One region of the Pectobacterium sp. 1950-15 genome, then DNA from elsewhere that is predicted to be linked to it. Evidence: predicted binding sites of a transcription regulator. Region 1 holds the regulator's gene; each other region holds the start of a gene.

Evidence for each region. The regulator Fur, encoded in region 1, represses iron uptake genes when iron is present. The targets are predictions, from matches to a motif close to ATAATAATGAGAACNACTATCAA.
Region 2: a site for Fur is predicted at 9,585-9,607, ahead of WCT94_RS09660 (TonB-dependent siderophore receptor). Genes of this name have one in related genera too.
Region 3: a site for Fur is predicted at 5,657-5,679, ahead of WCT94_RS03460 (TonB-dependent receptor domain-containing protein). Genes of this name have one in related genera too.

The regions. Positions count from the first base shown of each region.
Region 1 is NZ_JBBBQR010000005.1:77,203-88,062, forward strand. Features, by position in the region: gene WCT94_RS07710 (methyl-accepting chemotaxis protein) at 1-969, opposite strand, end outside; gene fldA (flavodoxin FldA) at 1,859-2,386, shown strand; gene fur (ferric iron uptake transcriptional regulator) at 2,716-3,165, shown strand; gene glnS (glutamine--tRNA ligase) at 3,230-4,888, opposite strand; gene nagE (N-acetylglucosamine-specific PTS transporter subunit IIBC) at 5,064-6,560, opposite strand; gene nagB (glucosamine-6-phosphate deaminase) at 6,921-7,721, shown strand; gene nagA (N-acetylglucosamine-6-phosphate deacetylase) at 7,741-8,886, shown strand; gene nagC (DNA-binding transcriptional regulator NagC) at 9,011-10,234, shown strand; gene asnB (asparagine synthase B) at 10,438-10,860, shown strand, end outside.
Region 2 is NZ_JBBBQR010000006.1:251,775-262,634, forward strand. Features, by position in the region: gene fsa (fructose-6-phosphate aldolase) at 1-510, shown strand, start outside; gene yacL (protein YacL) at 611-970, opposite strand; gene acnB (bifunctional aconitate hydratase 2/2-methylisocitrate dehydratase) at 1,195-3,792, opposite strand; gene WCT94_RS09645 (DUF3060 domain-containing protein) at 4,237-4,743, shown strand; gene WCT94_RS09650 (RtcB family protein) at 4,886-6,286, opposite strand; gene WCT94_RS09655 (ArsR/SmtB family transcription factor) at 6,546-6,857, shown strand; gene WCT94_RS09660 (TonB-dependent siderophore receptor) at 7,004-9,310, opposite strand; gene WCT94_RS09665 (helix-turn-helix transcriptional regulator) at 9,735-10,718, shown strand; gene WCT94_RS09670 (MmgE/PrpD family protein) at 10,828-10,860, shown strand, end outside.
Region 3 is NZ_JBBBQR010000002.1:302,398-313,257, reverse strand. Features, by position in the region: gene WCT94_RS03480 (PTS fructose transporter subunit IIC) at 1-275, opposite strand, end outside; gene WCT94_RS03475 (PTS fructose transporter subunit IIB) at 301-615, opposite strand; gene WCT94_RS03470 (PTS sugar transporter subunit IIA) at 629-1,108, opposite strand; gene WCT94_RS03465 (BglG family transcription antiterminator) at 1,156-2,706, opposite strand; gene WCT94_RS20800 (fibronectin type II domain-containing protein) at 2,972-3,124, shown strand; gene WCT94_RS03460 (TonB-dependent receptor domain-containing protein) at 3,142-5,544, opposite strand; gene WCT94_RS03455 (DUF2314 domain-containing protein) at 5,795-6,130, shown strand; gene WCT94_RS03450 (SUKH-3 domain-containing protein) at 6,231-6,734, shown strand; gene parC (DNA topoisomerase IV subunit A) at 6,924-9,194, shown strand; gene WCT94_RS03440 (1-acylglycerol-3-phosphate O-acyltransferase) at 9,345-10,082, shown strand; gene ftsP (cell division protein FtsP) at 10,184-10,860, shown strand, end outside.

The DNA.
Region 1 (10,860 bases):
GGCGTTTTCGGCGTTCTGTTTCACCGTCGCCGTCAGTTGCTCCATGCTTGCCGCAGTTTCTTCCAGCGCGGAAGCCTGCTCTTCAGTACGTGAAGACAGATCGTTGTTGCCCGCAGCAATTTCAGAAGCCCCCTGATAGATGGAATCCGTGCTGTTTCTGATCGTGCTAACCGTGCTGGCCAGACTCCCCTGCATTTCACGCAGCAGTGGGAACAGACGACCGACACAGTTATTGCCGAAGTCCAGAATTGGCTTGCCCAGATGGCCGGAAGCAATCACGCTAAAGTGATAGCGCAGGTCATTTAATGGACGAACCAGACACACAACCAGATAACGGTCAGTCAGGAACAGCATGATCAGACCGATAACCAATCCGCTCAGCAAAATGTTCTGTCCAATCGTGGTGATTTTTTCAAAACGAACGCCTGCCGCATCGAATTTCTCTGCGCTGGCGTTACTGAATGCGGATAAAGATGCACCAAATTGGCGACTCAATGGCGGCACAACGTTCTTGGCCTGATTTTGGTAATCATCCAGTGCGTTGGCAACGGCCTTCTGGTAAAGCGGCTCAACCCCCTGAGTAACCAGATTGTTCCAGTCACGACTGACAGCCTGTACCAGCGCCGCATCCAGACCCGCATGATCGATAGCATTAAACGCCACCAAATCAGACTTCAGTTTATCCAGCGCGACAAGTGCAGAAGCCTGCTCTTTATCTGCGGCGGCATTATCACCGCTGCGGCGAGCGTCAACGGCACGCGCCAGACGGGTTACCATACGGAAGTATTGATCGTTGCCCTGGTTGATAAAATTCATATTCTGAACCAGCAAGGTGCTGGTTTTCGAGGTCGTCGTCATCTCTTTAAAAGAGAACATGGTATATATCGATACGCCACCCCAAAGGACACAAAAAATGCCCAGCACCCATAGCATAGCGGTTCTGATGGCAATATTTTTTATAAGTCTCATAGCTCACTCCAAATCAGGAAAATGGTTAAAAAGATTTTTATCGCTAATCAACCGATATGAATCAGAAAATTCACACCATGAAACAGGTCACTTCTCCCTAGCGTTCACATTTCACCGAGTTGAAAACTCAAAAACCACGCTAACTCATCGGCTAAACACAGAGAATATTTAGCGTTCTCGCTATATTTATTAATATAATTTTTTATATTGAGAATGGATGCACTTATTTTTATAGATATAAGTTTTTTAATCAGAGAGTTACCATAAAGTTCGCTACCGCCGCGCCTCACGTGCGTTGGCATCGGCATGCTGTCAATGGGCAAGGCAATTTACGCTGAACTTTCACTTTATTCTTTAACATCAAAAGGCTAAAACCTTTTCCTTCTGTATTTTCATCGTCTCATCTGTAAATGGTTATAATTCTTATTTCCATTTATTAGGAATATTCCCGAGAAATGTTACAGACTTTCAATTCGATTAAAACATTATCTTTTGTATGCATTTTAATTCTCACGAAGAGTAACGTACCGTGAGGTGACTTTTATTTCTTACAAAAAGAAGTCTGCTTTTAATTACAATCGGAATCAGTTGTAAAAATAAAAAGCATATTCATAAAAAATGAAACATTGTTATAAATAAATACCCACCAAGATATTAAGGAAATGAGCGTTTAATCCCTGACGATACCATAATCCCTATTCATTATGGGGAATTTAGCGTCGGCAGAACTGCGTTTCGTTTCTTTTACTCCCCTCCACATTTCATACGCCTTTGATTTACGCATCCTTACCGATACGAGTTTCTCCTGATGTGAGTGTCTGTTATTATTAACAGATAAGTGGGTGAAACATTACACCATACCATTAGGAATCAAGAGGTTATTCAATTCATGGCACTCATCGGAATATTCTTTGGCAGTGATACTGGCAACACTGAAAACATCGCCAAAACGATCCAACAGCAGTTAGGCACCAACGTTGCTGATGTTCATGACATCGCCAAAAGCAGCAAAGAAGACCTCGAAGGTTTCGACATTCTGCTGCTGGGTATTCCAACCTGGTATTACGGTGAAGCTCAGTGCGATTGGGATGACTTCTTCCCTTCGCTGGAAGAAGTTGATTTCACAGGAAAACTGGTTGCCCTGTTTGGCTGCGGCGATCAGGAAGACTATGCGGAATACTTCTGTGATGCCATGGGTACTATCCGTGACATTATCGAACCTCGCGGCGCGACGATTGTCGGCCACTGGCCAACAGAGGGCTATTACTTTGAAGCCTCTAAAGGGCTCGCCGACGACAACCACTTCATCGGCCTGGCTATCGATGAAGACCGCCAGCCTGAACTGACCAGCGAACGCGTAACAACGTGGGTCAAACAGATCAGCGATGAACTGAACCTGAAAGAGCTGGTTGGCTAAATCCTATTGGCTCTGATAATCCCTATCAGAGCCAAAACAGCATTGATAGGTAAAACCTTTCATAATAATTGATACATTTTTTTAACTTCTATCAGTAAACCTGTACAATAATCCCATCGGTTTTATACGTGCTTCACCATTTCCTCATTCATCAACAACGTATTGCGTTCTATACCAGTAGTGTGAATGGGGACAATATTGTTAACATTCCCTTGTTTTCATTTTGTATGTGCGGTTCTATAATTGGGACGCTATTACATTTTTTGAGCCGACCGATGTCATAGGCTAGGCAGCCTCCATTGATAAGTAAGCAACAGGACTAAACCCGCATGACTGACAACAATACCGCATTAAAGAAGGCCGGCCTGAAAGTCACTCTTCCAAGACTGAAAATACTGGAAGTGTTACAGGATCCTGTCTGCCATCACGTCAGTGCGGAAGATTTATATAAGAGACTGATTGATATGGGCGAAGAGATTGGTCTTGCTACCGTCTATCGCGTACTCAACCAGTTTGATGATGCGGGCATCGTAACCCGTCATAACTTCGAAGGTGGAAAGTCCGTCTTTGAACTGACGCAGCAGCATCATCACGATCACTTAATTTGCCTCGACTGTGGCAAAGTCATTGAATTCCGCGATGAGTCTATCGAAGCACGCCAACGCGAGATCGCAGAAAGACACGGCATTAAACTGACCAACCACAGTTTGTATCTCTACGGGCATTGCAGTGAAGGGGATTGCCGAGAGGACGAAACCCTGCACGATTCCACACGATAAATCGACCGCATAAAAAAATAAAACCGCCGAGGCGGTTTTATTTTTGTCTTCTTTCCAGTCAGCCTTAGCCAACCCAGGTATCGCGCAGCCCAACCGTACGGTTAAACACCAGATGCTCTGCACTGGAGTAAACACGATCGGCACAGAAGTAACCTTCACGCTCAAACTGATACGCTTTCTCTGCTTCTGCTTGCGCCAGGCTCGCTTCGACAAAACCTTGCGTAATCTTCAGTGAGTCTGGGTTAATCGTCGACAGGAAGTCCTCTGCCGCGCCAGGGTTTGCCACACTGAACAGACGATCGTACAAACGGAATTCTGCGGGTACCGCGTGTGCCGCAGAAACCCAGTGAATCACGCCCTTCACTTTACGGCCATCAGCCGGATCTTTGCTCAGCGTCTCTGCATCATAGCTACAGTAGATCGTAGTGATGGTGCCCTGCTCGTCTTTTTCAATGCGGTCGGCTTTGATCACGTAGGCATTACGCAGACGCACTTCTTTACCCAACACCAAGCGTTTGTACTGTTTGTTAGCTTCTTCACGGAAGTCAGCACGGTCGATATAGACTTCACGGCTGAATGCCACCTGACGTGACCCCATTTCCGGCTTGTTCGGATGGTTTGGCATCGCGACAAATTCTTCATGCCCGGCTGGCAGATTCTCGATCACGACTTTGACCGGATCCAGCACCGCCATCGCACGCGGGGCGTTCTCATTCAGATCGTCGCGGATACAGGATTCAAGCGCGGCCATTTCCACGTTGTTATCCTGTTTCGTGACGCCGATGCGCACACAAAATTCACGGATAGAGGCTGCGCTATAACCACGACGGCGCAGACCAGAGATGGTCGGCATGCGCGGATCGTCCCATCCTTCAACGACATTTTCCACCACCAACTGATTCAGCTTACGCTTGGACATAATCGCGTATTCGAGATTGAGGCGAGAGAATTCGTACTGACGCGGATGGCAAGGAATCGTAATGTTGTCCAACACCCAGTCGTACAGGCGGCGGTTATCCTGGAATTCCAGCGTACACAGTGAATGCGTGATCCCTTCCAGCGCATCGGAGATGCAGTGGGTGAAGTCATACATCGGGTAGATGCACCACTTGTTACCCGTCTGGTGGTGATCGGCAAATTTAATACGGTACAGCACCGGATCGCGCATCACGATAAAGGACGATGCCATATCGATTTTTGCTCGCAGGCAGGCCGTACCTTCCGCAAACCCGCCGTTACGCATTTTTTCAAACAGCGCCAGGTTTTCCTGCACGGTACGGTCGCGGTAAGGGCTGTTTTTGCCCGGCGCCGTCAACGTACCGCGGTATTCGCGGATTTGCTCGGGCGTCAGTTCATCGACATAAGCCAGCCCTTTACCGATCAGCTCAACCGCATACGCATGCAGTTGATCGAAATAATCAGAAGAATAGCGGACGTCGCCGCTCCATGAAAAGCCCAGCCACTCGACGTCACGTTTGATCGACTCAACGTATTCGATATCTTCTTTTACTGGGTTGGTGTCGTCAAAACGCAGGTTGCATTGCCCCTGATAGTCACGCGCGATACCAAAATTCAGGCAAATAGACTTGGCATGCCCAATATGCAGATAGCCGTTCGGCTCTGGCGGGAAACGCGTCTGAATATGGTCATGCTTACCGGACGCCAGATCTTCATCGATAATCTGACGGATAAAGTTGGTTGGGCGGGCTTCAGCCTCACTCATTCTTCATTCCTCAATGCTAAAACGACGTATAACCGACAATGATCCAACAAGCTACGCTGGGAAACAACCGTTAGTTTCATTTAATTATTCATAACGAAAAAAAAGGGCGAGATTGCCATCTCGCCCTATCAATTTCATGGACATAACACCACGTTAAACAAGTAGCACCGTCATATTAGGCCTTGTCGCGTTCCGCTTTCAGTGCGGTCGCTATCGATTCAGCCTGTGTGCCCACGACAATCTGTACGCTTTGCTTATTCAGACGAATAACGCCCGCCGCACCAAGACGCTTCGCCTGTGCATCATCCACCAGAGAGGAATCCGCCACGTTCAAACGCAGACGCGTAATACAGGCATCAATACCGAGCAGATTGTCTTTCCCACCCAGTGCCTGCAGGTAACCCCGCGCCAGTGACGCTGTATCACCTGATTTCTCGCTCGCGGATGCGGTACTCACGTCATATCCATCAGCTTCGCTACCGCTCACGGCCAGCTCACGTCCCGGCGTTAACAGATTGAAGCGCGTGATGGTAAAGCGGAACACCACATAGTAAATAACGAAAAATGCCAGTCCCTGAACAAGCAGCATGTACCACTGGGTAGCCAGCGGGTTGCGCGAAGACAGCACCATGTCCACCAGACCGGCACTGAAGCCAAAGCCGGCAATCCAATGCATGCTGGCTGCGATAAAGACGGAAAAACCAGTCAGCAGCGCATGCAGGAAATACAGCACCGGTGCCACAAACATGAAGGAGAATTCCAGCGGCTCAGTGATACCAGTAAAGAAGGAGGCAAACGCCGCCGCCAGCATAATTCCGGCTACTTTGCTTTTGTTCTCAGGGCGAGCACAGTGATAAATCGCCAGCGCTGCACCCGGCAGGCCGAACATCATAATCGGGAAGAAGCCCGCCTGATAACGTCCGGTGATCCCCACAACGGCTTTGCCTGAATCAATAGACTGTTGGCCGGCCAGGAAGTTAGGGATATCGTTGATACCCGCAACATCAAACCAGAACACGGAGTTCAGCGCGTGGTGCAGCCCAACAGGAATCAGCAAGCGGTTAAAGAAGGCATAAACCCCAGCACCTACCGAGCCCATTTGTTGGATGTGTTCGCCAAACGACACCAGAGCATTGTAAATCACCGGCCAGACGTACATTAAAATGAACGCCACCAGAATCATCAGGAAAGAAACCAGAATCGGGACCAAACGGCGTCCGCTGAAGAACGACAGCGCCTTAGGCAGTTCAACCTGACTAAAGCGGTTATACAATTCGGCGGACATCACACCGACCAGAATCCCGATGAACTGGTTTTCAATCTTGCCGAACGCAGCGGGCACCTGTTCAACAGGGATCCGTTGGATCATGGCGACAACAGCCGGTGAACACAGCGTGGTCAGCACCAGATAGCCGACAAAACCGGTCAATGCTGCCGCACCATCTTTATCTTTCGACATGCCGTAAGCGACACCGACCGCAAACAGCACCGCCATATGCCCGATAATCGCCTCGCCCGATTTGATGAGGAGTGCCGCCAATGCGTTCTCGCTTCCCCAGCCAACCGGATCAATCCAGTAACCTATCCCCATCAGGATGGCGGCAGCAGGCAGCGTCGCGACAGGCACCATCAATGCCCGGCCGACTTTTTGTAAATAGCTAAGAGTACTCACTTTTCCCTCTCTTACCTTTGCGAGGTAAATGAAATGTTGTGGGGCAAACAAACCTGCCAATAAATTTCACTGCCGAAGAACGTCGCTGTCGAAAAACTTCATTGTCGAGAAAACATGGCAGCGGTAGTTCTCAGGGGGAGTGTAAGAAAAATAATTCGCTACACAAATTAAACCCCGTAATTATGTGATAAAAATCACCAAAAAACTGCATACTAAAAGTTTATACCTGAATAAAACCCCAACTTATTTCAAGATTAAAAAAAACGGAGTAGACTAATTTTAATGCATAGACAAAACGCGTAGCTGGCGCGATTGACGCAATAACGCAATTTATTCCACTTAAAAATCAGGAGAGCGCTGATGAGACTCATTCCCTTAACTACCGCCGCCGACGTCGGAAAATGGGCCGCCCGCCACATCGTTGAGAAGATTAACGCTTTCAAACCCAGTGCAGAGCGCCCTTTTATTCTTGGGCTACCGACAGGCAGCTCACCGCTGGAGGCCTACAAATCGCTGGTCGCCATGCATAAGGCTGGTCTGGTGAGCTTCAAACACGTTGTCACCTTCAATATGGATGAATATGTCGGCCTGCCAACCGATCACCCGGAAAGCTATCATACCTTCATGCATCAGAATTTCTTCAATCACGTTGATATTCCGCGTGAAAACATTAACCTGTTGAACGGCAACGCAGAAGACACCACAGCAGAATGTCGCCGCTATGAAGAGAAAATAAAGTCCTACGGAAAAATTCATCTTTTCATGGGCGGCGTGGGCAACGATGGACATATCGCCTTCAATGAGCCCGCCTCCTCTCTGGCTTCCCGCACCCGCATCAAAACGTTGACGGAAGAAACCCGTATCGCCAATTCCCGTTTCTTCGGCGGGGACGTCAGTCTGGTGCCTAAATTTGCCCTGACCGTGGGCGTCGGTACGTTGCTGGATGCCGAAGAAGTGATGATTCTGGTGACCGGGCGCAACAAAGCGCTGGCGCTTCAGGCTGCGGTAGAAGGCAACGTCAACCATATGTGGACTATCAGCTGTCTGCAGCTTCATGCCAAGGCTATCATGGTATGCGACGAACCTTCAACGATGGAGCTGAAGGTAAAAACTGTTAAATATTTCCGTGAGTTAGAAACGGAAAGTATGAAGAACCTCTAACCGATCGCGGGAGTTGATGATGTACGCGTTAACCCACAGCCGGATTTTCACCGGCCATCAGATTCTGGATAATCACGCCGTGGTGATTGCCGATGGGCTGATCGAGCGAGTCTGCCCACTTGCCGAGCTCCCTGTCGGCATTGAACAACACGACCTGAGCGGTGCGTTCCTCGCTCCGGGGTTTATCGATCTCCAGTTGAACGGCTGCGGCGGCGTGCAGTTCAACGACTCGCTGGACACGATCTCCGTCAAGACGCTGGAGATCATGCAGCAGGCGAACGAGCGTTCAGGCTGTACCAGTTTTTTACCTACGCTGATTACCTCCAGCGATGCATTTATGAAGCACAGCATCGATGTGATGAGAGACTGGCTGGCGCAGAATAAGCATCAGGCGCTTGGGCTGCATCTCGAAGGCCCGTGGTTGAACGTGTTAAAGAAAGGCACGCATGACCCTGCCTTTATTCGCCAGCCAACACAAGAATTGGTCGACTTTCTGTGTGCCAACGCGGACGCCATTACAAAAGTCACGCTGGCACCGGAAGAAGTCGAACCGTCGGTTATCCGTCAGTTAACAGCTGCGGGCATTATCGTCTCCGCCGGGCACTCCAACGCGACCTGGGAACAGGCTAAGCGGGGTTTTGCCGCTGGTATTCGTTTCGCTACCCACCTGTTCAACGCCATGCCTTATCTGACCGGCCGCGAACCCGGATTGGTTGGCGCGATTTACGATGCCCCAGAAGTCTATTGCGGTATTATCGCGGATGGACGGCACGTCGACTGGGCCAATATTCGCAACAGTAAACGCATCAAGGGCGATAAACTGGTGCTGGTTACTGACGCGACGGCACCGGCAGGCGCAGATATTGACCAATTCATTTTTGCTGGTAAAACCATATACTACCGCGATGGCATTTGTGTCGATGAGCACGGTACCCTGAGCGGTTCTGCACTGACCATGATTGAAGCCGTGCGTAATAGCGTCGAGCATGCGGGTATCGCACTGGATGAAGCCATTCGAATGGCGACGCTCTACCCCGCTCGCGCCATTGGTGTCGATAAGCAGTTAGGCAGTATTGAAAGCGGTAAAGTGGCAAACCTGACCGCCTTTGACCGTGATTATCAGATTCTCAAGACGTTTGTTAACGGCAACCCTGTTTGGGGATAAAGTGAAAAACCTCTTGAGGTAAAGCGGAAATGCGTGGGGTAAACCAAGATCAGGCTTACTCCATGTTGACGAAGACTACGCATTGATATCTGCGTTTATACCTAAAGAAGCGAGTAACTTTTTCATGACCACAGGCGGACAGGCGCAGATAGGGAATGTCGATCTGGTTAAGCAATTAAACAGTGCGGTGGTTTACCGCCTGATTGACCAGCAAGGCCCAATCTCACGAATTCAGATAGCAGAACAGAGCCAGCTTGCGCCTGCCAGCGTCACAAAAATCACCCGCCAGCTTCTGGAGCGCGGGCTCATCAAAGAAGTCGATCAGCAGGCCTCCACCGGCGGCAGACGCGCCATTTCGATTATCACCGAAAACCGCCCTTTCCATTCTATCGCCGTCCGACTCGGTCGTTACGACGCCACCATTGCGCTGTACGACTTGCAGGGAAAAGCGCTGGAAGAAATGCACTATGACCTGCAAGAGAAAACACAGGAGGCGCTAGAAGCCGCGCTTTTTCAGGCGATCGGCGGCTTTATCTCCAGCCACCAGCGCCGCATTCGCGAACTCATTGCGATCTCCGTTGTGCTGCCGGGTCTGGTTGATCCCGTTGCGGGCATCGTCCGCTATATGCCGCACATCAGCGTGGATAACTGGCAACTGGTCGAAAATCTGCAACGCCAGTTCAACGTTACCAGCTTTGTCGGTCACGACATCCGCAGCCTGGCGCTGGCAGAACACTATTTCGGTGCCACCCACGACTCGCTGGACTCTATTCTGGTGCGCGTCCATCGGGGTACTGGCGCGGGTATTCTCGTCAACGGGCAAATTTTTCTCGGCAGCAACGGCAACGTCGGCGAGATCGGCCATATTCAGATCGACCCACTTGGCGATCGCTGCCACTGCGGCAATTTCGGCTGTCTGGAAACCGTCGTTGCCAACGCCGCCATTGAACAGCGGGTACAGCATCTGCTGCGTCAGGGTTATCCCAGCAAACTTTCTACGGATAACGTAACGATTTCTGCCATTTGCAAAGCGGCAAATCGAGGCGACGCCCTCGCCCGCGAGGTGATCGAACAGGCAGGGCTCAATCTGGGCAAAGCGCTTTCCATCGCCATCAACCTGTTCAACCCTCAGAAAGTCGTGATTGCCGGTGAAATCACCGAAGCAGAAAAAACGTTGCTCCCTGCGATTCAACGCTGTATCAACACGCAGGTACTGAAAGAATTTCGTCATAACCTGCCGATTGAGATCTCCAGCCTCAACCATCTTTCCGCTATCAGCGCATTTGCGTTGGTCAAACGTGCAATGCTAAACGGCGTGCTGCTACAGCAATTACTCGAAAATGCCTGACCCTCGTTCTGGCCGGATTATGTAATCCCTAAAAATCCGGCCTTTCCTGTGCAGGAATTTGACGAATCAACACCAAAAAATCGAATAAATTAACGAAATACCACATCAATGGCTTTTTTCATTAAATAATATTGAATTCCCATGGCACTTTGATGCTAAATCAATAGCACTGAGGTCGAATCTGTCATTATTGGGAGTCATGTATGTGTTCTATTTTTGGTGTGCTTGATCTGAAAAGCGATCCTGTTGAACTGCGTAAGAAAGCACTGGAGCTATCTCGTTTAATGCGTCACCGCGGGCCAGACTGGTCCGGCGTTTATGCCAGCGACAAAGCAATTCTGGCTCATGAACGTCTGTCTATTGTTGACGTCAACACGGGCGCACAGCCGCTTTACAACGCCGAGCGCACCCACATTCTGGCCGTTAACGGTGAAATTTATAACCATCAGGCATTGCGTCAGCAATACGGTGACCGTTACGCGTTCCAGACTGGCTCCGACTGCGAGGTCATCCTGGCGTTGTATCAGGAAAAAGGCCCAGAATTCCTGGATGAACTGCGTGGTATGTTCGCTTTTGCCCTGTATGACAGCGAAAAAGACGCCTACCTGATTGGCCGTGACCACCTT
Region 2 (10,860 bases), on a different contig from region 1:
GAAGGACAGCTGTTTGCTCAGGTGATGGCACGCGATCCTGACGTGATGGTGGAAGAAGCGCTGAAGCTCAGAGATGTCATTCCTTCTCTGGTCGTCAAAGTGCCAGTGACGCATGCAGGTTTAGTGGCAATTAAGCGATTAACGGCGCTGGATGTTCCCACCCTCGGCACCGCCGTCTACGGTGCGGGGCAAGGGTTTTATGCCGCGCTGGCGGGGGCTCGCTATATCGCGCCTTACGTCAACCGTATTGATGCACAGGGTGGCGATGGGATTGCGCTGGTGAAAGAGCTGCAAACCCTGATTAACCTGCACAGCCCGCAAACTCAGGTGCTGGCAGCCAGCTTTAGGACGCCACGTCAGGTTCTGGACTGTCTGCTGGCCGGGTGTCGGGCGATTACCGTTGACCCTGCCGTCGCCGAGCTGTTCCTGCAAGACCCCGCGGTTGACGATGCCCTTAACCGGTTCGATCATGACTGGCAGGCACGTTTCGGTCATGCCGATCTCGGCTGACTGATGGCAAAACATCACCCGCCTGTCGGGTGGTGTGTCCAACATAACCGTGTTCTCAACACGATCGCATTGCCAAATGCGGTCGTGTTGCCAAAAAGCATCAATGCAGGACGAACTCGCGGTACTTTTCCACCAGCGTCAGAAAATCATCCAGACCGCATAAAGACAGGCTCTCTTCGTCGTAATAACTCATGCCTTCTTCCAGCTCATCCGTGGTAAAAGACAGCTGATTTGCCTGCACCATCACTTCTTCTTCATCCAGCGACAGCGTATATTCATGACCTACGCGCCGCCACTGCCGCTCACTGCCCGCAACAGAGCGCGCCGCTTCTTCAACATCAGTCAATACCGTTAGCTGGCCTTTTACTTCTTCATTGAACCAGTGCCCGATCGCTTCATGTCCCATCGACATACGAACGATGACCTGGCCCGTCACATCCCGCAAAAATTCATAGTCCATGATGCCATCCTCACTGTGATGTTTCTTCTGTTCAGTTTAGTCGCCTATGCGCCCTACCGTCGTGACGCACCTTCACCTTTGATGTTGCAGATGCACCATTGATATTGCAGATGCACAATACCCGCAGCCAATGGCCAGCGAACAGACAACGTGAAGTATGAAAACAGGCAGAAAAAAAGGAGGCACAAGGCCTCCTTCGGTGTAGAGATGCGAACTATAGCGAGTTAGACAGTCGTCTGGAAGATCACGCCATCGGCTTTCTCGGTATATTGACCTAACTGGTCAAAATTCAGATAGCGATAGGTGTCCTGCGCGGTTTTATCCACCTGCGACATGTAGGTCTGGTACTCTTCTGACGTCGGCAGGCGACCCAGCAGAGAAGCGACCGCAGCCAGCTCAGCAGACGCCAGATACACGTTGGCACCGGTGCCCAAACGGTTCGGGAAGTTACGCGTCGAGGTAGAAACGACCGTCGCACCATCCGCTACCCGCGCCTGGTTACCCATACACAGCGAGCAGCCAGGGATCTCGATACGTGCTCCGCTCTTACCAAACACGCTGTAGTAACCTTCTTCGGTCAGCTGTGCCGCATCCATCTTGGTCGGCGGCGCAACCCACAGGCGGGTCGGCAGCTGGCCTTTGTGGCTATCCAGCAGTTTACCTGCCGCACGGAAGTGCCCGATGTTGGTCATACAGGAACCGATGAAGACTTCATCAATCTTCTCGCCCTGCACATCAGACAACCAGCGCGCATCGTCTGGATCGTTCGGCGCACACAGGATCGGCTCTTTGATATCAGCCAGATCGATGTCGATCACCGCGGCGTACTCGGCATCGGCATCCGCTTCCAGCAGTTGTGGATCGGCCAACCATTTTTCCATGCCCTGAATACGACGCTCCAGCGTACGGCGATCGCCGTAGCCTTCGGAGATCATCCACTTCAGCAGCACGATGTTGGAGTTCAGATACTCGATGATCGGCGCTTTATCCAGCTTGATCGTACAGCCAGCCGCAGAACGTTCCGCCGAGGCGTCGGTCAGTTCAAACGCCTGCTCGACTTTCAGATCCGGCAGACCTTCGATTTCCAGAATACGACCGGAGAAGATGTTCTTCTTACCTTTCTTCTCAACGGTCAGCAGACCTTGCTTGATGGCATACAGCGGGATGGCGTGAACCAGATCGCGCAGAGTAATGCCCGGCTGCATTTTGCCTTTGAAACGTACCAGAACGGATTCCGGCATATCCAGCGGCATCACGCCCGTCGCGGCAGCAAACGCCACCAGACCGGAGCCCGCAGGGAAAGAAATACCGATTGGGAAACGAGTATGGGAGTCACCGCCCGTACCAACGGTATCCGGCAGCAGCATACGGTTCAGCCAGGAGTGGATAACCCCATCGCCCGGACGCAGTGAGACGCCACCACGGTTCATGATGAAATCAGGCAGCGTGTGGTGCGTGGTCACATCAACTGGCTTCGGATAGGCCGCGGTGTGACAGAATGACTGCATCACCAGATCGGCGGAGAAGCCCAGACAGGCCAGATCTTTCAGCTCATCACGGGTCATCGGCCCGGTAGTATCCTGTGAACCTACAGAGGTCATCTTCGGTTCGCAGTATTCGTCAGGGCGAATGCCCGCGACGCCACAGGCACGGCCCACCATTTTCTGCGCCAGCGAGAAGCCTTTCTTGCTGGCTTCAACCGCTTTGGAAATACGGAACACATCGCTGTGCGGCAAGCCCAGTGACTCACGCGCTTTGGACGTCAGCCCGCGGCCGATAATCAGTGGAATACGACCACCGGCACGCACTTCATCCAGCAATACATCGGTCTTCAGCGCAAACGTCGCCAGCACTTCATTGGTGTCGTGGCGGCGTACTTCGCCTTCATACGGGTAAATGTCGATCACATCGCCCATATTCAGATCGTTCACATCCACTTCGATCGGCAGCGCACCGGCATCTTCCATCGTGTTGAAGAAGATCGGGGCGATCTTGCCGCCCAGCACCACACCACCACCGCGTTTGTTCGGAACGTAAGGGATATCTTCGCCCATGAACCACAGCACGGAGTTGGTTGCCGATTTACGCGATGAGCCTGTACCGACAACGTCGCCGACGTAAGCCAGCGGGAAGCCTTTCTTGTTCAGTTCTTCGATCTGTTTGATCGGGCCCACAGCACCAGGCTGATCGGGATCGATACCTTCACGGGCGTTTTTCAGCATCGCCAGCGCGTGCAGCGGGATGTCAGGGCGTGACCAGGCATCAGGCGCCGGAGACAGGTCATCCGTGTTGGTTTCACCGGTGACTTTAAAAACGGTAACGGTAATTTTTTCCGCCAGTTTCGGGCGGGACAGGAACCACTCGGCATCAGCCCAGGATTGAATCACTTTCTTGGCGTGCGCATTGCCTGCTTTCGCTTTTTCTTCCACATCGTAGAAGTTATCAAACATCAGCAGCGTATGAGACAGCGCTTCGGCGGCAATCGGTGCCAGTTTGTCGTTGTCTAACGCATCAATCAGCGGATGGATGTTATACCCACCCTGCATGGTACCCAGCAGCTCAACCGCTTTTTCCTGGCTAACCAAGGGGGAAGTGGCTTCGCCTTTAGCGACGGCAGCCAAAAAACCGGCCTTCACATAGGCGGCTTCATCAACACCGGGAGGGACGCGATTAATCAGCAGATCAAGCAATGCTTCTTCTTCGCCTGCCGGGGGATTCTTGAGTGACTCAACCAGCGCGGCCATCTGCGTGGCATCTAACGGTTTAGGAACAATCCCCTGCGCAGCCCGCTCGGCTACGTGCTTACGATATTCTTCTAGCACGACGTTCTCCTCGCTCTCATTGTCTTCATTATGCCGGCGCTCTTGTTCCCAATTGTGGTGTCCATGCCTGGGTGTCAGCGTGTGGATGTAAGGTAGTAGAGTGTCCGGTCCAGCCTCGTCAGCATATCAGGATTTGAATTGATTGTTAATTCGTTCACATAATAGCAACATTAATTTTTATTCAACTATGCTATGTGCCCAATTTCATTATCGCTGAAAAATGCCGACATCAGCAGAATAGCATGTCCCTGACGGCACACACTAACTATGCTGAGTTAACCACATAATAGGTAGGCTTTTAACAACATAGCGTGATTAATCATCGTTTGATGGCATAGCGATAATCAGAATGTTCGCAATAGAGTCGGGAAAAACGTTAACAGATGATAGGTGCCTTTACGGCAACGATGCCGGATGACCTCTTTGATAACAGGAAAAAACGCCATGAAGATAACACGGTATCTGCCAATGGTTTTCGTCTCTGCTTTCGCGTTCACCGCATCCGTCTATGCCGCCCCTATCGAGCTGGAGGGTATCGGTTTAACGCGCGATATTCCTTGTAATGGCAATAATGTCAATATTTCAGGCAACGGTAACAACATCGTACTGACGGGCAAATGTGCCAATATTTCCGTCGCTGGTTCTGAGCACAACATCACGTTCGATACCGCAACATCGCTTACCGTGACCGGTTCAGAGATTGCCGCCATAGGTCAATCGACGGGTGATCTGACCGTCGCCGCGTATAAAAACACCATCCGCACGCACATCTTCGCCGAGGATAAACCCGCAAAGGTGAATGTAACGGGTACGGAACATCATCTCGATCTGGATTTTAAAGGCCCCGCCGTTGTTTCCTTCAATGGCATCAGCAACCGCCTCTCATGGGGAGGAACAGAACCGAAACTCTCTTCTAGCGGTGCTAATAACGTCATCAAGCAAAAGCCCTAATTTGCTGCGTTTATTCCTCTGAAAGATACCTGACGAACGGATTCCGGCAACAAAGAACACACGGCCCAATCGACAACTCGCCGATTGGGTCGTCATTTTAGTACAAAGAATATCGAATCAATTCGCGCCAGAGCGGGTCACATCATGCCTTAAACGTCAGCCACGGGCGCAGCCGTGCCACAGGTTGAATCAGCCCTGACTGCGTCTGAATATCAATCACGGGCGTAACCGGCTTATAAGCCGCCGGCGCCTCTTCCCGCAGGCGCTCATCCTTCAGCGTGATGCATTGCCAGGGCACCGTCTCTGCCTGTTTGGCCGTATCGATCTTATTGCGCATACTTTGCCGACGTTCGGCACGCCCTGCGCCGTGTGAACACGACCACAGCCAATCAGGGTTCCCCTTCCCAGTGACGAGATAAGAGTAGTCCCCCATTGAGCCGGGAATCAGCGCGAACTCTCCGGCTTTGGCGGGGGTCGCCCCTTTACGATGCAGATTCATTCCGTGCTCCGGCAGAATAATGTTATGCGACAGATCGACCACCAGCTTGCTGGTATCCCGCGTAAACACCTGCTTCCAGGAAGAGCGAATCAGTTCAGTCAGCACGATCCGGTTGATCCACGCATAGCGGGCAGCAACGCCCATCGCTTCCATATAGTCCGTCGCCTGCTCATCAACCAGACCAAATAGGCCGGACGCCGGGTATTTTTCTCCCGCAGGCCAGCAGGCTCGCGCTTTATCGATCCCACGCTGGCCGACATAAAAGCCCACGTCCCGTGAACCGGTATGAATCATAATGACGACTTCGCCTTCCTGTACGCCAGCCTGATACGCCGCATGCCGATCCAAAACCGCATCAACAATTTGCAGCTCGACGAAATGGTTACCCGACCCAACCGTACCCAGACTGGAAGGTCGCAGAATCTCGCGCGGTGCAAAAAACGGTTCTGGCGCATGCCGACTAGCAGCACGAACCGCATCAGTTCCGGCAATGGAGCCGAATTCTGCCGACAAGCGTCGGAAGTCTACTTCCTGCCAGAGCCCCTGCAAGGGCAGCGCCGCAAGCCATGCCGAGAGTCCTTCGTCAAAGAGCGCGGAAAACGAATCCGGCGTTACAGGGACATCACGCTGATCCAGCAGTAGCGTATTTTTGAGCGCCTGAATCAGCGCCGGTTTATGTGCGTCAGCATCAGTATGATGTACACCCGTCGTCAGCAAGCGCATCCCGCAGTTGATATCGGTCCCAATCGCCGCAGGGATAACAAAGTTATCCGTAGTGGCAACAATGCTGCCGACGGGCGCAAGCGTGCCGGGGTGGAAATCCGGCGTCGCGCGAGCGGCGCAGACGTGCGCATCGCTGCCTGGTAGGTGTACCGAGGCGAAATCCAGCAGTTGCTGAACCGCCTTTTCTTCCAGCGGCAATGTTTCCGGCAACAGAACCTGCGCTTCTGCATGCTGCCTGCGAAGATGATAAATAGAATGTTGGTAATCGGTGTCTATCCCCAAACGGGATAAACGTTTTTGTAAGCGAGTAAATGTAGACATGGTGCTACCTGGAAAAAACAAAAAAGCGCTCCTCCCGTTTCGAGGAGAAGGTTGTTTTTCCTGCAGCAGCAGATTCAGGAAAGGATGTCGCGTTATTCTAGGGAGGAATGCCGCTATTGTAAACCGTCACGGCATAGCGCGGCAGCACCGTCCGCAGCGTTGTTGAGCGCCGTCATTATCCGCGCTCAAGGCCGAGAGTATGGTAAACTCAATACATTAGTCATCTCTAAATTAGCCAGTCACGCAGGACGGTATGAACATGACGTTGAGCAATTCGGATCGGGAATTCATGCAGGACGGTGCGAAAAAAGCCGCGGCGCTGCTGCGCGCGATTGGCAACGAGAACAGGTTGCTGGTGCTTTGCCTGCTTATCGAACACGGTGAAATGTCGGTGGGTGCGCTGCTTGAACATATCCCGCTCAGCCAGTCCGCCCTCTCACAGCATCTGGCGAAAATGCGTGAAGAAGGATTGATTAGCTATCGACGCGAATCACAAACGCTGTACTACCGCATCGAAAATCAGAATGTAGAAACGATCGTCGCCACCTTAAAAACCATTTTCTGTCCCTGATAGCGGCAATAAAAAATTTCTGGGAGAAATTTTTAACGTTGCGCAGCAACGGCCCGCAGGGTGACGACCAGGGATGGCACGCCATAAAAAACGCCACGGTACAATGGCACCGTGGCGTTCGCGATTCAGTATGACGGATATAAAACTTAGAACGACGTCTTCACGTTAACAAAGAAAGTCCGTCCCGGTTCGTTATAGGTTGCCGCACCCGCCCCCGCAATAGTAACGGAATTATTGGTCGTGTTCACCACATCCTGCGCATTACCGGCACGGAACAGACGTTTATCAAACAGGTTCTCGACACCACCCGTCACGCTCAGGTTCTTATTAAACGTATAGGTACTGCTTAACCCGAACAGCGCATAAGGGCTTAACTCATTGGTCGCGCTACCCGTTACACGCTCACCTTTGTAGTTATACTTCTTCGGCTTCTGGCGACCATACCAGGTCACATCGGCCAGGAAGGAGAGGTTCTCTGTCGCCTGCCAGTCTACGGATGAGTTCAGGGTAAACTCCGGCGTAATCGACAAATAATCACCCGTGGTTTTATTCTTCGACTCCAGCATCCAGGTCAGGTTGTTACGCCAATTGATGGTCTCCGTGACAGGAACGGTCAGGTTACCTTCCAACCCCTGAATGACGGCTTTCGGTACATTGCCCCACTGGAAGATATTGGCGTTGGCATATCTTGAATCACTCCCGCCCACCGCTTTACCGATGACATTGTTGCCTGCTTCAATCTTGTTACGGTAATCGTTATGGAAGTAGGTGATGCCAGCGATCAACCCATCACGGTGAAACTCCAGACCGATTTCTTTGTTCAGGCTGGTTTCCGCTTTCAGGTCTTCATTACCGATCAGGTAGCAAGACGTGCCGCCCGAACAGCCCTGCCCACGGCTATAGAGCAGGTAATTCTCGTTAGTCTGGTACAAGTTCGGCGCTTTGTAAGCACGGGCGATACCCAGCTTCAGCGTGTAGTCGTCACCTAATTCCTGCGACAGGTTGAGCGACGGGCTCCAGTTAGTGCCCGCCGTGCTGTGATGATCGACGCGCAGCGCCGGCGTCAGCATGGTACTGTCCGTCAATTGGACGTTATCTTCCACAAAGGCGGAAGCCAGACGAGCGGCGGATTTCTCACTGCGTCCACTGCTGCTCAACGACCCCACGCTACCACCTTCGGTCGTCGTCTGCGTGTTCGAAACCGGATCTGTCATCTTCTGCTCGTTCCACTCAACCCCGAACGTGAGTACCTGCTCGACCCAGAGATTCAGCGGAATATTCACTTCGTTGTGCGCGGTGAAGTTATCCAGTTTTATCGTGCCATATTGATTCGGAATATTGGTATCAAAAATTCCTTCTAAACCGCCAGACAGCCCCTCAAGGATACGGGTATTGTGCGTACGCTCGTATTGCAGATACGACGTAGAGCTGACGCCGCTGTCCCAGTAGCCGCGATGCGTTACCGCAAAATTCTGGCGGTACATACGGTTGGTTTCCTTACCGTAATTGCTAACAACAAGCGGATTCGTGTTGGTATTTTGCGAATCACCCGCATAGATGTTGCCCTGACGGCTGGAACCCGCTTCAAACTCCAGCGACTGTTGCTTGGTCATATCCCAGCGCAACAGACCGTTGATATCTTTATTACGCACCCCTTCGCGTCCGGAAGGCAGTGAAGCTGACTGATTACCCGCCCGCGCGGACTGATGCCCTTCGTTAATATCGCGTGCATCAGCCTGAGTTTTATTCAGGTTGCCGTACAGACGGAAACTCAGACTGTCGGTCAGGCCGCCCATCAGGCTAAAGTCGGTACGCTTGGTCGCGCCTTCCGAGCTATGTTCCGGCGCGTTCAGGTAGGTGTTCCAGGTACCATGCCATTCCTGACTCGGCTGTTTGGTAATGATGTTAACCACACCGCCCGCTGCACCATTACCATAGCGCGCCGCCGCCGGACCGCGTAGCACTTCAATGCGCTCGACCATATCGGCTGGCACCCAGTTGGTGTCACCGCGGGTATCACGTTCACCGCGCCAGCCGTAACGCACCGCGGTACGGCTCGATACTGGCTTGCCATCCACCAGAATTAACGTGTTTTCCGGCCCCATACCGCGGATATCGATCTGACGGTTGTTACCGCGCTGGCCGCTGGTTGAGTTACCGGACAGATTGACGCCCGGCATGGTGCGAATCAGATCTGACAGGTCGTTAGCGGGCGGACGCTTGCTGATATCCTCAGCCGTAATCACCGACACGCCCGGCGCCTGACGGGTTTGCTCTGCGGCCGTCACCACCATCGTATCGCCCGATGCTTTACTTTCAGCCTGATTCTGCACCTGAGGAGCGGGTTCTGTCGAAGGAGTGGTCGAGGTCTGCGCAGCGCTCAGAAACGATGTCATCCCGCAGCTAACGCCAATGAGCGTCGCAAGATAACGACGCGATTGTGGTAGTTTCATCAAAATTATCCTGCCCTGTAAGAAATGAATAAGTAGCCTGAAAAAGGAGCAACATCGCAGCCGGTACAGCGACACCTAACGACAATCAGCAAAAACGCTGAATAACGGCGGAGATAAAACGCGCAGACGTGGCGGTTATCGGGAGAGAGCGTCATGCCAACGGGCATCACGGCGTGTTGTTATGAAATGCTGTGTGTAATCAATCAGCCCTTTTCTCCGCATTGCCGGAAATGGAAAATGCATTTATCGTACAATGTGACGTTTCCAACGAAAAATGCTATTGAGAAGTATTTGCATTACCATTTTGACGCGGTCATTGTTACATTTGTCATTCAGGACGGGGTTTGCTCTAGCAGCAAAATGTTTTGCCAAAGCATCAAAATGGAAGGCGCAGGTCGAAGGGTTTAATCAGGTAGGTAATCACGTGCGCAGCTTCACACAGTCATCAAAGCCGATCTATAAAGATCACATCGTTCAGCAATCCAGCTTGGTCGCGAACAATTACCGTTTTATCGGCCCCCGGCTGATCGATAACACGCCGGTGCTATTTGGGTCGTTCAGTGTCGTGCAGCTTAATCCGCACCTGATTCTGCATACCGCAGATGTGATTAATCGCCACAACATGAAAACCCAAAACTTGCTGGATGACGCCATCAAGCTCGCCATTGTGGTGAGCGGCAATGCGCATATCTCATTTGACCATCAGGAACTGCACCTGGGAGAGAGCCAGCCTGCTTCGCTGATTTCGCTGACGGAGCCGACGATGTTCACCCGCATCGGCAAGCGTGATGAATATGAGCGAACGATTACGCTGACGTTCGACAGGGAATGGCTGTACGGCAATATGATGGACACCGTTGGCGACTGGCAGGCTATCCACGATTTCACGCAGACCCATCTGGCGACACACCTGTGGACGCCGTCCCGGCAGGCGCTGGCGATTGCCTTACAGACGCTGGACGCTGAACCTTGCCAAACGCCGCTCCAGCGCCTGTATCTGGAAACGCAGTGTATGGGCCTGATTATCGAGGCTTTTACGTCATTGACCGCCAGCGTAGCGCAGGAGAAAAGCAGCGGTGTGACCCTGCGCGGCTACCATCGCATTCAACAGATCAGAGATATGCTGGAAAGCGGCAGCGCCGATCAGCTTTCGATGAGTGAGATAGCCAAAAGCGTCAACATGAGTGAAAGTACGCTACAGCGCCATTTTCGTCAGACGTTCAATATGAGCGTGTTTGAGTACCTGCGTAACTGCCGCTTACAGCGCGCCATGCTGGCCTTGCAAAAAGACGGCATCGGTATTGCGCAAGCGGCCAGCATCGCCGGTTACAACAGCCCCGCCAACTTTGCCACCGCCCTGCGCCGTGCATTCGGTATTACACCGGGGCAGCTAAAAGACCGCTTCTGATTCCGAATCACTAATAACCAAATGGAATTTATTATTCCGTTTGGTTATTAATCGCTCTTCAGCGATGCGCAGTAAATTAATGTTTTTCTGCCAGCACACATGACAACCCATGACCAATCAGACTGATATCACCGCAGCGCTT
Region 3 (10,860 bases), on a different contig from region 1:
CCAACGATCAGGCCGGGAGCGAAGCCGGGGCGGTCGGCAATGGAGTAAGCGATGGCGGCGCTGATGAGCGGAACAATCAGCCCCATGCCCCAGCCGCCGATCTGGTTGAGCATCCACGCAATACTGCCGGTTTGCTTACCGACATCCGGGCCGCCGATCACCTGACCGAGAGCAATACAGATCCCAGCGGCGACAATGAGCGGGATCATCCAGGAAATACCGGTAAGAAGATGCCGCTTTATTTCCTGTCCAACGGTGATTTTTCTGGTGTTCATAATTATTACCCCGAAATTGAGATATTCAGGCACCCGCTAAAGAACTAGCGACTTTTTCCAGAAATTTAATCGGAGATTTAATAACGACCTCCGTTTTTACCCGAACAATAGGCTTGCCTTTAAATCGCTCTTCGCCTGTTATTTTTATATCGATGGCCAGAATAACAACATCGGCTGCGGCTATTTCATCAGGCGTCAATTCATTCTCCGTACCAATGGTGCCCTGAGTTTCTACTTTGATAGCGTAATGTAAGGCGTTGGCACCCTTAATGAGTTTCTCGCGTGCGATATAGGTATGCGCAATGCCTGCCGTGCAGGCGGCAACACAAACAATATTCATTTTGAGCCTCGTCTTATGTCGGAGTGACGGGAGCTGTTTCTGCATACTGACTAAACAGCCGAATAATTTTATGGGGATCGGATTCGTCCAACAGTTGAGCAATCACCTCATCATCGGCCAGCGCGCTGGCAACCTGAGACAGCAGGCGAATATGTGTCGTGTTCTGATCTTCCAGACGCACGGCAAAAAGAATAATGCAGCGAACCTGGCTACCGTCCAGCGTCTCCCACGGAATATCCTGACGGGTGCGGCCAATCGCGAGCGTGGTCTGTTTTACGGCGGAGGATTTTCCGTGGGGGATCGCAATATGGTTTTCAAAACCGGTCGATCCTTCCGCTTCACGTAGCCAGACGTCATGAATAAAATCCTGTTTATTGGTAATAGCGCCATCGGCATACAGCAAGTCGGTTAATTCATTAATGGCTTCGTCTTTATTGGTCGCGGACATAGTTAGCTTTACGCGATTCGCATTCAGTATTTTATTGATATCCATTTATCACACCTCATCTATAAATGTTAAAAGTAACGTTAGGCCAATAATCAATGGGGGATGGCCTGATGCAGTTGATTAGAGATAACTTTTTCGGTAACACGTTTAATGTCATCATCATTAAAAAAGGCGGAAACGTAGACGACAGGAATGTGTTGTTCTTCCAGATGAATCGTGGAAATAATCAGCTCAATCTCTTCCTGCTGACAAAATATCTGCATATTGCTGGCTGAGATCACGCCAACAATAATCCAGTCAGGAAACGCGCGCAGAATACGGTTTTTTAACAGGTGTGACGTCCCTACGCCGCTGGAGCACACCACCAGAATACGTTTATGGGCAATTTGGCGTTCCAATGCGGCTTGAAAATGAATGGTCAGATAGCCGACTTCATCCTCAGCGACCGGTTTTAATTGAAACTGCTGGCAGACTTCACTCATCGCCTGCTGAGTCATTTCATAAATATCGATAAATTCGCTTTTGATATCGTCTAATAACGGGTTGCGAATGTGTATTTGGTATTTTAAGCGGTTAAGCAATGGCTTGATATGAATCAGCAACCCTTCATGCAATAATTTATCCGTGCTCAGGTCGATATTGATTAACGCAGAAAATATCTGCGTCAAGGCGCGCGTGATTCTGCGTGATTCACCATTAGAGAATTGATAGCGGAGCAGTTGATTATTCGCCCGTTCCTCCATCACAATGCCGGAAGAAATAATATATTGGTAAATGAACCAGACTTCATCAGAGGGCAGCGTGCTCTCGACGCGCTGCTCTATTTGGCTCACCATATTTTGAGCGATGGAGAAGATGCGATTATCAACCTGATGATGAACGGATTCTTCCGCCATTATTAACGCTTTTCCCTGCGCAATACGATGCATCATAATTAAGGTATGCGTGAAAATATTAATGTAATAAGGCTCACCGAGCGGATAAGAAAGTTGACGCTCCATGCTCTGTAACAGCGATTCGACGAAGGACACATTTTCTTCACCGAAATAATTAATCAGCGCTTTATAGCTGCCGGGGTCGAGACGGGAATGGCTAAGCGGGCCGGGTTCTTTATGGTGCATGACGTCATTAATGAGCGAGGCCATCGCCTGACGCACCTGATTCTCACTGCCTTCAATGTGCGTGCCGCTCTGGCTGCGCACCAGCGCCAGCCCCAGTGGATGTAGCCAGCTTTCGATGATTTTCAGGTCGTTAACGATAGAGGCGCTGCTGATAAAATAGCGCTCTGACAGCTTGCTAATGGACGTTTCATGAGGCGTATCGCTTAATAGCTGTGAGGCAATTTTGACGCGACGCGCATTGTTGATCAGCGCATCGGTATCCCCGTCGTCCACGACAATTTGCTGTTCCAGTAATGCGAGGTGCCGGTCGTCATCGGTGATTAACATGAGTCCCGCACCGACCTTTTTGTCTGGATAAATATTCCAGACAGAAAGGAAGGCTTCAACAAATTGCATATCACGATAGACGGTTTTTTCAGACACATCGAGGTAATGTGCAATATCTTTAACCGTTACATATCCCTGGTGTTGTAACAGATATTTCAATAAACGGTTCTGACGGGAGGTGAGTGGCTGCATCATATTACCCTCATTTGTCTTTAGATTTTCTGATGCTTATCGAATTGATAATTTTTTCTAAATAATTTCCTGTTTTATTTTCTCTGTCGGTTTATTTAAATGGCGTGCTGTAATCATTAATCTAGTCGCGATAGTCGAGAGGGACAATACTAAATGCTGTCCGCTGAATAGGACAAAATTAAAACATAGTGCTGGCTGAATATTAATTGAGATCGCGATCACGTTATAGCGAGAGGGAAATTAGCCATTCTGAACGGAATCGTCATTAATTAATGCTGTAGAAATAACGATATCGGCGCAATTAAACGGAGCGTGGCGGGAAGAGTGTATAGAGAAAAATAAAAAGGCAAGGAAGCCGTGGTGCGCGCTCTTGCCTGATTACGATGGCGATGCCTCATGCAGACATCGCCTTTTTCATTGAATCGTGAGCGACGCGGATTAGAAGTCCACGTTCACGCCCAGTTGGAAGGTACGACCAGGCTGCACGGAGAGGGCGCGGTCATACTGCCCCTGCCGATCGTTGGTCTCAATCTGGCGGCTGCTGAGGTAATCCCAGTATTTACGGTCAGTCAGGTTATACACGCCGCCGTTGATTTTCACGTTTTTGGTCACGCGATAGTAGGCGGTCAGATCCACCATTCCGTAGCCGGGAATGCGCATATATTCGACATTCGAGGCGGTGATAGCGTTGCCTGCATTGGTGTAGCTTTCACGGCTGGTATCTTTCGCCTGTTTCCCTTTCTGGAAGGTAGACGTCACGGCGGCACCGTAGCGCTGGGAAGGATCGTCGTAGGCGATACCTATCACGGCTTTCATCGGGGCCACGCTGTCGAGATCGACATAGCGGTCGCCAAGGTAGCGGGATTGCGACTGGCCTTTGGTGTAGCCAAACGCCAGCGTGGTGCTGAGCCCATCAACCGCTGGGAACCAGGTGCCTAGCTGTATTTTGCTGCTGACCTCACCACCGTAGATGTAGGCTTTATCGCGGTTTTCCGCCTGATATATCGTACTGATATTGCTAGGAACATTAGTAAATTTATCGGGGTTGGCGCTACGACGGTAGCGGGTATTGGCGATAAAGTTCTTATACGTGTTGTAGAACAGCGCGGTACGGAAGGTGATTCCCTCCGTTGCTTCGCCTTTTAATCCCCATTCTACGTTGTTGCTGGTTTCCGTCTTGAGGTCGCTATTGCCGATAAAGGCATACTGAGCTGGTCCGGCATAGTTAGCGTCCAGATTGGTGCTGCCATAAAGCTGGCTGGCATCCGGGAACTGTGCGCCACGGCGGTACTGCAAATAGGTTGTCAGCGTCGGGGTGATGTCATAGAGGAAGCTCAGTGAAGGCAAGACTTGCGTATCACTGTTGGCTTTACCGTACAGTCTGTTGACATCGGATTCACTGATGACACTGCCGTCACCGCTCAGGCGAACCGTATTGGTCGGTTTGGTACGCTGGTGGATGGCGCGCACGGCAGGGACAACCGAGAAGGCGTGCCCCGCCAGCTCCCACGTAGCGGTATCCTGCACAAAGCCGCCGACGGTGTAGCTGTTGCTATCGGCTTCTGGCTGCATGATGTTATTGGCACCCGTTTGATTCGGTGATTGCCTGAACGGGCGTTCTGTCTTGCTTTGGCTGGCATTAAGACCCCAACTGAATTCGTGGCGATCCCAGCTTTTCACCATATGGGTATCGAACCCATAGGTGGTGACATTGTAGTCGGAATAGACCCGGTGGCTATCCGCTGCCGCCATCCCTGTGGTTGCGGGTAGCCAGGTATTGTCATGTGATTCGCTGTTCTGGAAGTAAATGCGGCTATCAACCAAATCGACCAGCGTATTGTTAACGGGCGTCCAGCGATCTTTCAGGCTGGCGGTCCAGCGGCGTGTCTCGCTGCTTTGTTGCGCCGTGCCATAAATGGTGTTGTTGCCGCTTGGCAAACTACCCCAGTAGTCATAATGGGCGTGGTTGGTTTTATGGTAATAATCCAGCGTACCGGTGAGCTGGTGCTCGTCGTTGGCCTGCCAAATACCGGACGCCAGAATGGCGTTAGAGTGCCAGTTGGCGGGGTAAGCGGCGATCTCGTCGCTGTTATTACGCGTTTGCTGGCCGTCGCGGCGGCTGAGCACGACCACGCCGCGCAGTTCGTCATCACCGCCTGCGGCGGTGATGCCATTATGCCAACCATGGTTGGCGGAGTCGAAGTCACTCTGGAGACCAAAGTAGTCCTGTTTGCCTGCTTTCAGATAATCATCGGCAGATTTTGGCCGAAAGGAGACGCTGCCTCCGAGCGCGTTGATGGTATTTTCTGCGGAGGTGACGCCTGACTCAATATCGACGCTGCTGTACACGTAAGGGTCGATATAGTCGCGTCCCATGCCGAACGTATTGAATCCGGCACGGCTGGCGTAGCTGCGGCCTGTGGCATTGGGCAGAGCGATGCCATCGGTATCGATCGCAACACGGTTGCTTTCAATCCCACGAATGTTGTAGCCCGTGTAACCGCCGCGGTCAAAGCCGCTTTTCCCGGTATTACTGCCGCCGCTGGCACCCGTTGCGCTCACCAGAGGTTGATAACGCATGATGGTGCCAAAATTGTTGCCGCCTTCTTTTTGCATATCTGCGGCCGTCAGCGTTGTACTCGATCCCGCTTTTTTCTCGATTTTTGGCGATTTCACCGTCATCACATCGTCGGTTTGTTCCGCTTTCGCCGCTGAATTATCCTGATTCTTCCCGCTGAGTGCGTTGTTGCCCGTGGTGCTATCCGCTGCCATGCTGTTCAGCGCGACGCCAGTCAAGATGCCGGTGAGAAGAATTTTATTTAAATTCTTGTTAATTAACATAGTGATACTCTGCTATAAGGTTGTTCTGGCCAGCGGCGTTGGGGAAACATGGCGTGCTGGTCGCTAGCGTCTGCAAGGGAAATGCAAAACGGCGAATAACATTAATTATCATATGGTAATGATAATTATTATCAATATGCTAAGCATTATCATCTGTTGTTGCAATGATGATGAATAATTCTTAATGAAACGCTATGTTCGCTATCCAATCGAAGGCGATGGTGTAGGCGTTCTGTATCAAGGAGGTGTCATGAAACTACCGACTTATGAAACCGATCACTACGAGCTGGACGATGGCGAAGCGCTTAACCGTGAGTATCCTGATTCATTCTGGATTCCAGACAACGGAGTACGTGAGTCACTCGTCCCCGACGATTTTGTTAAGCTAATCTTTCGTATGGAAAAAACCGCAGGCGCGGATGAGCTGTCGGTGGAAAGGATGTGGGTCAGAGTGACGAAAAAGCATCACGCATTTTATCAAGGTGTTTTAGACAATACTCCCACGGGAAGCGACTGTGTGCGATGCGGACAGGTTGTTACGTTCCATCCTTGTCACGTGATTGGCATTTATGGAAAGGATGAATAGCCGCATTATTCACACTGACGATGTCCGCGCGGATGCCACCATGTTTAGTGCCTGCATCGCGTCCATTAATGATGGTGATCTGCTCATAAGATGCTGAACGATGTCGATTGAAATACCCGAATCTGTTTTTCCACTGTTTCAGGCGGCAGGCTGGCCGGATGTCGCGCCACAATCAGTCCCGCCGTTTGTGCCTGAGAGCCACCCTGCTTTTGCTATCCTGCACGCGTTTGGCGGGCTGACGGTTGGGCAGTGCGGCGCAGGAGAAGAATGCGCGAGTGGCGATATTATTTTTGGCTGCAACGAGGATGTGCAGGAGGATGAAACGCTGCTGGAGTGGCAGGGCATTCTGAATACGACGCTGATTCTGATCGGCGAAACCCATCATTCACACGGTGCTCTGCTGATGGATAGCGAGGGAGTCTGCTACGGAATGAGCTTTATACATGAGGCATTCTGGTTTGAAGGGGCCGCTTTCGGCACGGCCATTGAACGCATTTTGCTTGGCCGTAGGGGGAAACCGATGCTGCGGCCAGACGAGGCGTCACTATCCGTATATGGCGAGACGATTACCGCAGACCATCCGAACGTTTATCGCTACCGCTAGCCCTCTTTTCGCGCCGCAGCCAGATTCACATCGGTCATTATCGGCGTGGAGCCGCAACACGGTTTTCTGCGAGATTGTTCCCTGTGACATCACCTCATCAGATAAGGTACTATTCCCGCCAAACATACCGCCGCTATGGCGTGCCGGAAAGCGTAACCATCGCGCCGCGATGTGAGGGAAATGAGATAAATGAGTGAGATGACTCATGACGGCGCAGAAAGCCTTGCGCTGCGCACGTTTACCGAAAATGCATACCTGAATTATTCCATGTACGTCATCATGGACAGGGCATTGCCGTTCATTGGCGATGGCCTGAAGCCTGTGCAGCGTCGCATTGTGTATGCGATGTCCGAACTGGGGCTGAATGCCAGCGCCAAATTTAAAAAATCCGCCCGTACCGTGGGTGACGTGCTGGGTAAATACCATCCGCACGGCGACAGCGCCTGCTATGAAGCAATGGTGCTGATGGCGCAGCCGTTCTCGTACCGCTATCCGCTGGTGGATGGTCAGGGGAACTGGGGCGCGCCGGACGATCCGAAATCCTTCGCCGCCATGCGTTATACCGAATCGCGGTTGTCCAAATACGCTGAAATCCTGCTGTCGGAGTTAGGGCAGGGCACGGTCGATTACACCCCGAACTTTGACGGGACGATGCAGGAGCCGAAGATGCTGCCTGCGCGTCTGCCGAATATTCTGCTGAACGGCACCACCGGTATCGCTGTTGGTATGGCAACGGATATTCCACCGCATAACGTGCGTGAAGTCGCCGCCGCTGCGGTCATGTTGCTGGAAAATCCGAAGGCTTCGCTGGACGATTTATTGCAGCATGTGCAGGGGCCGGATTTCCCGACGGAAGCTGAAATCATCACGCCGCGCGATGAAGTGCGCAAACTCTACCAGAATGGCCGTGGCTCGGTACGTATGCGCGCCGTCTGGAAGAAAGAAGACGGTGATGTCGTCATTACCGCGTTGCCACATCAGGTTTCCGGTGCCAAAGTGCTGGAACAGATTGCCAGCCAGATGCGCGCGAAGAAGCTGCCGATGGTGGAAGATCTGCGCGACGAATCCGATCACGAGAATCCAACTCGTCTGGTGCTGGTGCCGCGCTCGAACCGTATCGATATGGATCAGGTGATGAATCACCTGTTCGCCACGACCGATCTGGAAAAGAGCTACCGCGTTAACATGAACATGATCGGTCTGGATGGTCGCCCTAGCGTGAAAGGGCTGGTCGAGATCCTGAGCGAGTGGCTGGTATTCCGTCGTGATACGGTGTGCCGCCGTCTGAACTACCGTCTGGAAAAAGTGCTCAAGCGCCTGCATATCCTTGAAGGCTTGCTGATTGCGTTCCTGAATATTGATGAAGTCATCCATATCATCCGCACGGAAGATGAGCCGAAGCCGGTACTGATGCGCCAGTTCAGCCTGAGTGAGACACAGGCTGAAGCGATCCTGGAGCTGAAATTACGCCATTTGGCCAAGCTGGAAGAGATGAAAATCCGCGGTGAGCAGGACGATCTGGCAAAAGAGCGCGATCAGCTGCAAGCGCTGCTGGCGTCAGATCGTAAGCTCAGCAATCTGATTAAGAAAGAAATTCAGGCGGATGCGCAAACCTATGGCGACGATCGTCGTTCGCCGCTGTATGAACGCAGCGAAGCGAAAGCGATGAGTGAACATGACTTTGTGCCGTCCGAACCGGTCACCATTGTGCTGTCGGAAATGGGCTGGGTACGCAGCGCCAAAGGGCATGACATCGATCCTGCCGGACTGAGTTACAAAGCGGGTGATAGCTTCCGCGCCGCTGCGAAAGGTAAGAGCAATCAGCCTGTGGTGTTTATTGACTCCACCGGACGCAGCTACGCGCTGGACCCGATCACGCTGCCTTCCGCACGCGGTCAGGGCGAGCCGCTGACGGGCAAACTCACGCCGCCGCCGGGCGCGACGATTGAACAGGTGCTGATGGCCGCAGACGATCAGCCGCTGCTGATGGCATCGGATGCAGGCTACGGCTTCGTGTGTACTTTCAACGATCTGGTCGCGCGCAACCGTGCGGGTAAAGCGATTATTACGCTGCCGGATAATGCGAAGGCGCTGGCGCCTATCGAGATCCACGGTGACGATAACCTGCTGATGGCGATCACCGCCGCTGGCAGAATGCTGTTGTTCCCTGTCTCCGATCTGCCACAGCTGTCGAAAGGCAAAGGCAACAAGATTGTGTCCATCTCCTCGGCTGATTTTGCTGAAGGTAAAGACCGTCTGACCTGGCTGTATCTGCTCCCGCCACAGGCTTCCGTCACGCTGTATTTCGGTAAACGTAAGCTGGTGCTGCGTCCGAACGAGCTTCAGAAGTATCAGGGTGAGCGCGGGCGGAAAGGCACGTTGCTGCGTGGGCTACAGCGCATCGACCGGATTGAGGTGGATGCACCGCAGCAGATTAGCACCGGCAGCAGCGAAGAATAACCCCTCCGTATTGTCCTGTGCATGTTGAGAAAGGCGGTGTAATACCGCCTTTCTTTAGTTTCCGGTTGCCATCTTGCAGCAAATTGAATCACCGTGTGTTTTAGCGCGAAATCGCTATACTAGCGGCGGCTGTCGGCTAATGAGGTTGCTATGTTATCCATTTTGCGTTTTTTTATTGTCGTTATATTTTCTATTTTGGTCTGTGTTTTTGGCTTGTTTTACTGCCTGTTCAGCCCTAGAAATCCCCGTCATGTGGCGACCTTCGGCCATCTTTTTGGACGCTTGTCCACGGTGTTTGGCCTGAACGTAGAAATGCGGATACCGGAAGAAGCCGCGCATTACGGCAACTGCATCTATATCGCGAATCATCAGAATAATTACGATATGGTCACGGTATCCAAAGCCGTCCAGCCGCGTACGGTTACCGTAGGTAAGAAAAGCCTGCTGTGGATCCCGTTCTTCGGGCCGCTTTACTGGCTGACGGGTAATTTGCTGATTGATCGCGAAAACCGTGCGAAAGCGCACGGCACCATCACTCAGGTGGTGAAACATATTAAAGAACGAAACACCTCCATCTGGATGTTCCCCGAAGGTACACGCAGCCGTGGACGCGGCCTGCTGCCATTCAAAACCGGTGCCTTTCATGCCGCGATTAGCGCAGAAGTGCCGATTGTGCCGATTTGCGTTTCTACGACCAGCAATAAAGTAAAATTGAACCGCTGGAATAACGGCCTCGTTATCGTAGAAATGTTGCCGCCCATTGATACCCGCGCGTATACCAAAGATCAGGTTCGCGAGCTGGCTTCACATTGCCATGATGTGATGGCGGCCAAGATTGCCGAGCTGGATGCAGAAGTGGCGGCGCGCGAAGCGGCAGACAAAAAATAAACTTACCTCATCGGGTTACGCGATTATTTCTTCCGATTGTCTATTCAAGAACGAATCGGAAGTTAAACTTTGCTTACGGTTAATGGATTTACGGAGTCATTATGTCACTCAGCCGACGTCAGTTTATTCAGGCATCGGGCCTTGCGTTATGTGCGGGAATGACGCCACTGACGGCTAAAGCCAGTGGGAGTTCCGCCGCATTGCCGATACCGCCGTTACTGGAGTCGCGCCGAGGCCAGCCTCTTTTTCTGACCATGCAGCGTGCCCATTGGGCATTTTCCGGCGATCGTAAGACATCCATTTGGGGCATCAATGGCCGTTATTTAGGGCCGACGGTACGCGTCTATGACGGCGATGACGTTAAGCTGATTTACAGTAACCGGTTGAATGAGCCTGTCGCGATGACGATCGGTGGGTTGCAGGTGCCGGGTCCGCTGATGGGGGGGGCCGCCCGCATCATTGCTCCGGGAACCGACTGGTCGCCGGTATTACCCATTCGTCAGCCGTCGGCGACCTGCTGGTATCATGCGAATACGCCGAACCGCATGGCGCCACATATCTATAACGGGCTGGCTGGACTATGGCTGGTGGAAGACCGAGCCAGTAAGGCCCTGCCGCTGCCCAATCACTACGGTGTTGATGATTTTCCATTGATTATTCAGGATAAACGACTGGATAACTTTGGTGTTCCTATTTATAGCCCGCCTTCTAACGGCGGCTTCGTGGGGGATTCGCTATTAGTCAACGGCATCCAAAATCCCTTTGTTGAAGTGTCCCG